Nitratidesulfovibrio vulgaris str. Hildenborough: one gene and its partner. Each later gene encodes a partner of the first gene's protein in a complex. Links are inferred from orthologs where the notes say so. Each region holds a gene or a part of one and is shown in the gene's direction. Other genes may lie near its edges. The genes, in order: dnaG and dnaB.

What was found.
Region 2: the proteins of dnaG (region 1) and dnaB are in contact, whole or in part, in a crystal structure (PDB 2R6A), measured with the Geobacillus stearothermophilus proteins. The link is inferred for Nitratidesulfovibrio vulgaris str. Hildenborough from one-to-one orthologs. Residues at the interface, in WP_049624496.1 of Geobacillus stearothermophilus: Lys456, Leu457, Leu458, Pro459, Ala460, Asn463, Ala464, Leu467, Leu535, Leu536, Ile537, Ala538, Gln544, Glu545, Asp548, Tyr549, His552; in WP_033016901.1 of Geobacillus stearothermophilus: Ser13, Glu15, Ala16, Gln18, Glu91, Leu92, Asp94, Ala95, Val96, Pro97, Thr98, Ala99, Ala100, Asn101, Tyr104, Tyr105, Ile108.

What each region holds. Positions count from the first base shown.
Region 1 is NC_002937.3:1,852,127-1,855,294, reverse strand. Bases 318-3,168 are described here. They hold dnaG (DNA primase), read left to right. Parts: upstream 318-809; coding sequence 810-2,528; downstream 2,529-3,168. Other genes in these bases: rpoD (RNA polymerase sigma factor RpoD), read left to right, coding at 2,521-3,168; DVU_RS08495 (endonuclease MutS2), read left to right, coding at 318-777. Also shown: more of DVU_RS08495, read left to right, coding at 1-317. UniProt on the Escherichia coli protein: RNA polymerase that catalyzes the synthesis of short RNA molecules used as primers for DNA polymerase during DNA replication.
Region 2 is NC_002937.3:1,051,748-1,054,996, forward strand. Bases 78-3,009 are described here. They hold dnaB (replicative DNA helicase), read left to right. Parts: upstream 78-768; coding sequence 769-2,250; downstream 2,251-3,009. Other genes in these bases: rpsR (30S ribosomal protein S18), read left to right, coding at 78-302; rplI (50S ribosomal protein L9), read left to right, coding at 315-818; DVU_RS04555 (DUF748 domain-containing protein), read right to left, coding at 2,652-3,009. In the rest of the region: rpsF (30S ribosomal protein S6), read left to right, coding at 1-38; more of rpsR, read left to right, coding at 39-77; more of DVU_RS04555, read right to left, coding at 3,010-3,249. UniProt on the Escherichia coli protein: The main replicative DNA helicase, it participates in initiation and elongation during chromosome replication. Travels ahead of the DNA replisome, separating dsDNA into templates for DNA synthesis.

The sequences.
Region 1 (3,168 bases):
AACTATCTGCTGCTTGACGGTGAAGACACCTCGGCGCTGGTTGCACGACTGAATAGCCTTGCGGTCGACCGCGAGCGTGAACTCGACGCCCTCCGTGCCGAAGAGGAGAAGTACCGCGCAAAACGCATGAAGCTTGAAGAACGCTTCGCGCGTGAGCGCGAGACCCTCTTCCGGGATATTCAGGCGCAGGCGCAGAGCGTGCTGCGCGACTGGAAAGACGGAAAGGTGAGCCACAAGCAGACCCTCAAGGCACTTTCGAAAGTACGCGAGACCCTTTCGACCCAGCCCGCAGAATCCCAAGCCGAACAGGAACAGCCCGTCTCCGTCGATGTGGCCACACTCCGTCAGGGGCAGCCGGTGTTCCATCGTCCGTGGGGCAAGAAGGCTGTCGTGGCTGAGGTCGACCTGCGCAAGTCGCGGGTTCGCATCGACATGAGCGGGGTGTTCCTGTGGGCCGAAGCCCGCGACCTTGCCCCTAGCGACGCCAGACCCGAGACGCGCGCATCCGTCACGCAGACAGTTTCTGCATCGCCTGTGCCCATGCGTCTTGACTTGCGTGGAATGCGTGCTGATGTTGCGTTGAGCGAACTGGAAAAGGGTGTGGACAATGCGCTGCTTGCGGGCAGAAGTGTGCTTGAGATCATCCACGGGCGTGGAACGGGTGCGCTTCGCAAGGAGGTGCATGCCTATCTGCGCCAGTCTCCAGCGATCGCCACGTTCTCCCTCGCTCCGGAGGACCAGGGCGGTGACGGTGTGACGCTTGTTGAATTCCGCTAGGCCATGCTGCTTCATTCGGGCGCGAGGTTGGCATGAAGCGCAGGGACGGTAGTGTCGTTCAGGCCATAAAGAGTCGGCTCAATCTTGTCGATATCGCGAGAAGATATGTCGAGCTCAGAAGGGCAGGTGGTCGCTGGATGGCGCCCTGTCCTTTCCATCAGGAGACGAAGCCTTCATTTTCGATCAACGAGGAGGAGGGGTTCTTCTACTGTTTCGGTTGTCAGGCGTCCGGTGACCTCTTCGATTTCTACGGGCGCATAAACGGACTCGACTTTCGCGAGACGCTTGAACAACTCGCCGAAGAGGCGGGGGTGGCACTCGACGACTGGAAGCCCGACCCGCGGGCGCAGCAGGAACAGTCGCTACGGCGGCAATGTCTGCGGATGTATGACGTGGCGCGTGCGCATTTCGTCGGCAACCTCGCGAAGCGGGAAGGGCAGGAATGTCGCGATTATATGCAGCGGCGTGCCATCGCCCCGGAAATCATCGAGAGTTTCGAACTCGGCTGGAGTCTGCGCGAATGGCAGTCGCTGGCAGACACGTTGCGGCGTGCCGGTTTTGCGCAGGGGCTTGCCGTCAAGGCGGGTCTGCTTGCCACCAGTGACAGCGGAAGAGCCTATGACAGGTTTCGTGGGCGATTGATCTTTCCCATAAAGAGTCTTGCCGGACAGGTCATCGCATTCGGCGGGCGTATCATCGCCGAGGATGATCAGGCCAAATATATCAACAGTAGCGATTCGCCCATCTACAAGAAGGGCGACCACCTGTACGGACTGTATCAGGCGCGGCGCGCCATCTCGCAGCACAAGGTAGCCATGCTGACAGAAGGCTACATGGATGTGCTCACCCTGCACCAGTTCGGCTACAACAACGCCGTCGGGGTGCTTGGTACGGCGCTCACGCCCGAACAGGTGAAGCGGCTTTCTGGCTTCTGTTCGACGGTTGAATTGTTGTTCGACGGCGACAACGCGGGGCGCAAGGCAGCCTTGCGCAGTTGCGAGATGCTTCTGGTGCGCGGGATGCGTTGCAAGGTCGTTCTCCTGCCACAGGGAGAGGACATCGACAGCCTGTTGCACGGGGCCGGGCGTGATGCTTTCGAAAGCATACGGAACGAGGCCCCTGATGGACTGGATTTCTGCATGCGGAGTCTGGCGGCACAGGCCCCGCGAGATATGCTTGACTGGACGAAAGGGTTTCTCGCGCAGGTCGAGCAGCCCGAATTGCTTTCGTATTACATAACGCGGCTTGCGGGCGGACTCGGCCTCAACGAGGCAGAGTTGCGTGACAGCCTTGCCGAGCGCGTCAAAGCGCACGCAGCCGCCCCGGCGAAGAAGCCGGTTGCGCGCGGTCATGCATCACGTGACCGCGAAATAATGACGTTCGCCGTGCGGTATCCCCATTGCCTGCCGCAGTTGCAGGAGGCGGGGGCAGACCTCGTGCTGGGTACCGAATGGGCGCGGACGTTATGGGACAAGATCGAGCGTCATGGTGCCGAAGAGGTGGTCGACCACCTCTCGGAACGGGAAAAGACGTTCTGGATTCGCTGCCGCACTGGCGAGGTACCCCCTCTCGACAATGAAGAGGGCGAACTCGCGGCTGTGCGGCATATGTTGGCCGACATGCAACTGAAGGTGCAGAGCGCGTCGTGCATGGCAGCGCTGCGCCAGCAGATGGGCGGAGTGTCCGACCCGGCGGCAGACATCGAACTGCTGCGGGCGTTGCAGGAAACGTTGGGGAGGTCCCATGAGTAATATCAAGGAAATTCAGCAGATCAAAAGCCTTATCGCCAAAGGTAAGGTGAGCGGCTTCTTGACCTTCGATGAGGTCAACAAGGCCCTGCCTGCTGAGGTCAACACTCCGGAACAGATCGAAGAGATCATCGGCATCTTCGACCAGCTCGACATCGCCATCGTCGACTCCGAGAAGGACGGCAAGAAGATCAGCATGTCCCCGGGCGAGTCGGAGGAGGAGGCACCTTCGGAGGGTGGGCTTGACCTTTCCGACGACGAAGAGACCGTCGACTATTCGTCGCGCAGCACCGACCCCGTGCGGATGTACCTGCGCGAGATGGGTTCGGTGCCGTTGCTCGACCGCGACGGCGAAGTCGTCATCGCCAAGAAGATCGAAATGGGCGAGCAGGACGTGCTGTACGCCCTTGTCGAGGTGCCTGTCGCCGTCGAGGAACTCGTCAACGTCGGTGAAGACCTCAAGCAGAACCGCATCAAGCTGAAAGACGTCGTCAAGACCATCGAAGAGGACGACCCCAGCGAAGACGAGATGAACCAGCGGCAGCGCGTCATCCTCCTGCTTGAAGAGATTCGCACCACGTTCAAGAAGAAGCGCAAGGTCTACTCGAAGCTCGATGAATGCTGCACCCTTGAACGGCGTGTG
Region 2 (3,249 bases), 800 kb from region 1 along the record:
CCGTCAAGCTGGCCGACGCGGTCGAGGAGGTTGCATAAATGGCCTTCAAGAAGAAGTTCGCTCCGCGCCGCAAGTTCTGCCGCTTCTGCGCCGACAAGGAACTGCCCATCGATTACAAGCGCGCCGACATCCTGCGCGACTTCATCACCGAACGTGGCAAGATCATCGCCCGTCGCATCACGGGCACCTGCGCCCATCACCAGCGCGTGCTGACCCGCGAAATCAAGCGTGCGCGTCAGATGGCCCTGCTGATCTACACCGCGACTCACTCCAGTGATGTCAAGAAAAAGAGCATTCTGTAGGAGGAGCTGGTGATGAAGATCATTCTTCGTGCTGACGTTGAGAATCTGGGCCGTCTCGGTGACGTGGTCACCGTGAAGCCCGGTTTCGGGCGCAACTACCTGCTCCCTCAGGGCCTTGGTATGCTGGCTTCTCAAGCCAACCTGAAGGCCTTCGAACTGGAGCGCAAGAAGCTGCAGGCCCGTATGGACGCCCTGCGTAACGCCGCCGCCGACATCGCCGCCAAGCTGGAAGGCCTCGTTCTGGCCATTCCCATGCGCGTCGGTGAGAACGACAAGCTGTACGGTTCCGTGACCACCGCCATCATCGGCGATGGTCTGGCTGCCCAAGGCATTGAAGTCGACCGTCGCCGCATCCTGCTTGACAGCGCCATCCGCGCTCTTGGCGAATATCCCGTCCGCGTTCGTTTGCACGCTGACGTGACCGCCGAGATTCTCGTCAAGGTCGTCTCTGAAGACAAGGTGAACGATGTCGCTGAATCAGCCCCGGCCGAAGAGCCGGAAGCCGCAGCAGAATAACTATTCCTCGGAAACCACCCCCGCCTATGGCGGGGGTGGTGCCGACGGTGCTGCCGAGCGTGCCTCGGCCGAACTGTTGCGTCGTGTGCCCCCCCACAGCATAGAGGCCGAACAGGCCGTGCTGGGGGGTGTTTTCTTGAAGAACAGCATCCTCCACACCCTCGTGGATACGCTCACGGCGGAGGACTTCTACCTCCCCGCCCACCAGATGCTGTTCGAGAGCTTTCTTGAACTCTATCGCAAGAACGCCCCCATCGACCTCGTTTCCGTCGCCGAACACCTCAAGGCGCATGGGAATCTGGAAGCCGTCGGCGGGGCCATCTATCTTGCCGAACTTGCACAGGCCGTCGTCAGCGCCGCCAACGCCGAATACTACGGCACCATCGTCCGCGACAAGTCGCTGCAACGTTCGCTCATATCCGCCTGTTCGGACATCATCAGCAACTGCTTCGACGCCTCGCGCGAAGTGGGCAGCCTGCTTGACGAATCGGAACAGGCTGTCTTCGCCATCTCCGAACGGACGAGCGGCAAGGTCTTCCGCAGTTCGAAGGAACTGGTGAAGAAGGTCTTCGAAGAACTGGAGAAACGCGTCGAGCGCAAGGAACTGGTGACGGGTGTCACCACGGGCTACGTCAAGCTCGACCAGATGACCTCCGGCTTCCAGGGGTCCGACCTCATCATCGTCGCTGCCCGTCCTTCCATGGGCAAGACGGCGTTCTCGCTGAACATGGCGATGCGTGCCGCGATCAACCAGAACGTACCTGTGGCGGTGTATTCGCTCGAGATGTCGATGGAGCAGTTGATGATGCGTATGCTCTGTTCCTTCGGCAAGGTCGACCTTTCGAAGCTTCGCAAGGGTTTTCTCGATGACGAGGACTGGAAGCGCCTCTATGAGGCCGCCGATGTACTTGAGCGTGCGCCCATCTACATCGACGACACGCCCGCGTTGACGACACTGGAGTTGCGTGCCCGTACCCGGCGCCTCCGCGCCGAACGTGGCGTGGGGCTGGTGATGGTCGACTACCTTCAGCTCATGCGCTCCAGTCGACGCACCGATTCGCGCGAACTCGAAATCTCCGACATTTCGCGTTCGCTCAAGGCTCTCGCCAAGGAACTGAACATCCCCGTCATCGCCCTCTCGCAGCTCAACCGCAAAGTCGAAGAACGGACGAACAAACGTCCCATGCTCTCCGACCTTCGCGAATCGGGTGCCATCGAGCAGGACGCCGACATCATCATGTTCATCTACCGCGACGACGCCTACAACAAGCGCGACGACAACCCGCGCAAGGGCATTGCCGAGATCATCATCGGCAAGCAGCGTAACGGCCCGACGGGCACTGCTGAACTCGCCTACCTTTCGGCGCACACCGCGTTCGAAGACCTCGACCCCAACTGGGTCCCGCCGCCTTCCGAGGATTACGGGGAGTAGTCGCCATCGCTGTATGGGGCGACTGTCTCGACGTTATGTGATGAAGCCCGCCTGTCTCTCGACAGGCGGGCTTTTCTGCGCGTTGCGTTGCCTGCAACGGAGGGCCGTCCGCAAGGGGAGGGGGGGGCTGTCGGCAGGCGGCGTCTTGTGTCCGCCAGTATCCGAACACCTGACTCCGTACCGCTGCATCCACTTGGGGCGTGCTGCGATGCCTTGCCGCAACGGGCGAAGGGCACGTCGACGACGTTGCCATGCGTACGACGCGGATGCAGGTACGCCCGTTCACAGGGGCCCGATGTCCTTCGTCGAATCGCTCCAGTGGTCTGCGTACGACCATGCCATGACGCAGGGTCTTCATACGCCATTCCCTGAAGCGGCGTGTTGTGGCGGCAGCGACCTGCCTAGCGCAAGAGCATCTCTGCCGCGCTCTTCCCCTTGCCTGTGGCAGCGGCAAGTGAAAGCCGTGCGCCGAGTGCCGGGTCGATTTCAAGCAATCTGTCGCGCACGGCACGCGCCCGCTGCTGTGCGAGGGCTGTCAGGTCGTCGTCTGTGACGTCCACGTGCTCATAGAAGGCCTTTTCCATGACCTCGCGAGGCTGGTCTTTTACGAGTCCCAGAACATTGCGGGGTTTGTCGAAGGGGGCATCCTTGTAGACGGACTCGAGAAGGTCGTCGTACTCGTCGTCTTCGATGGTGATGGCCTCGACCGCCGTCTTGGCGCGCTCACCGCGCCACAGCGAAGCATACTTCGCCTCCTGCATCCGGCGCAGAAGGGCGACTTCGCGAAGCCCCTGCCCATCGGTCGCAGGGTCGACCATGCCGCGCACCTCCAGTGAAAGTCCGGGCCTTTGCCGCAGTACCTCCGCCACGCTTGCCAGTTGTGCCTCGGCCCTTTCGGAGAGCGTTTCCCGCCCGGGTTCGAAGGGGACGTTGCGCATGTCCTGCCCGCCGCCTCCGGCAAGGCGCACCACGCTGCCGACGAGGGCGAAGGGCGATGTG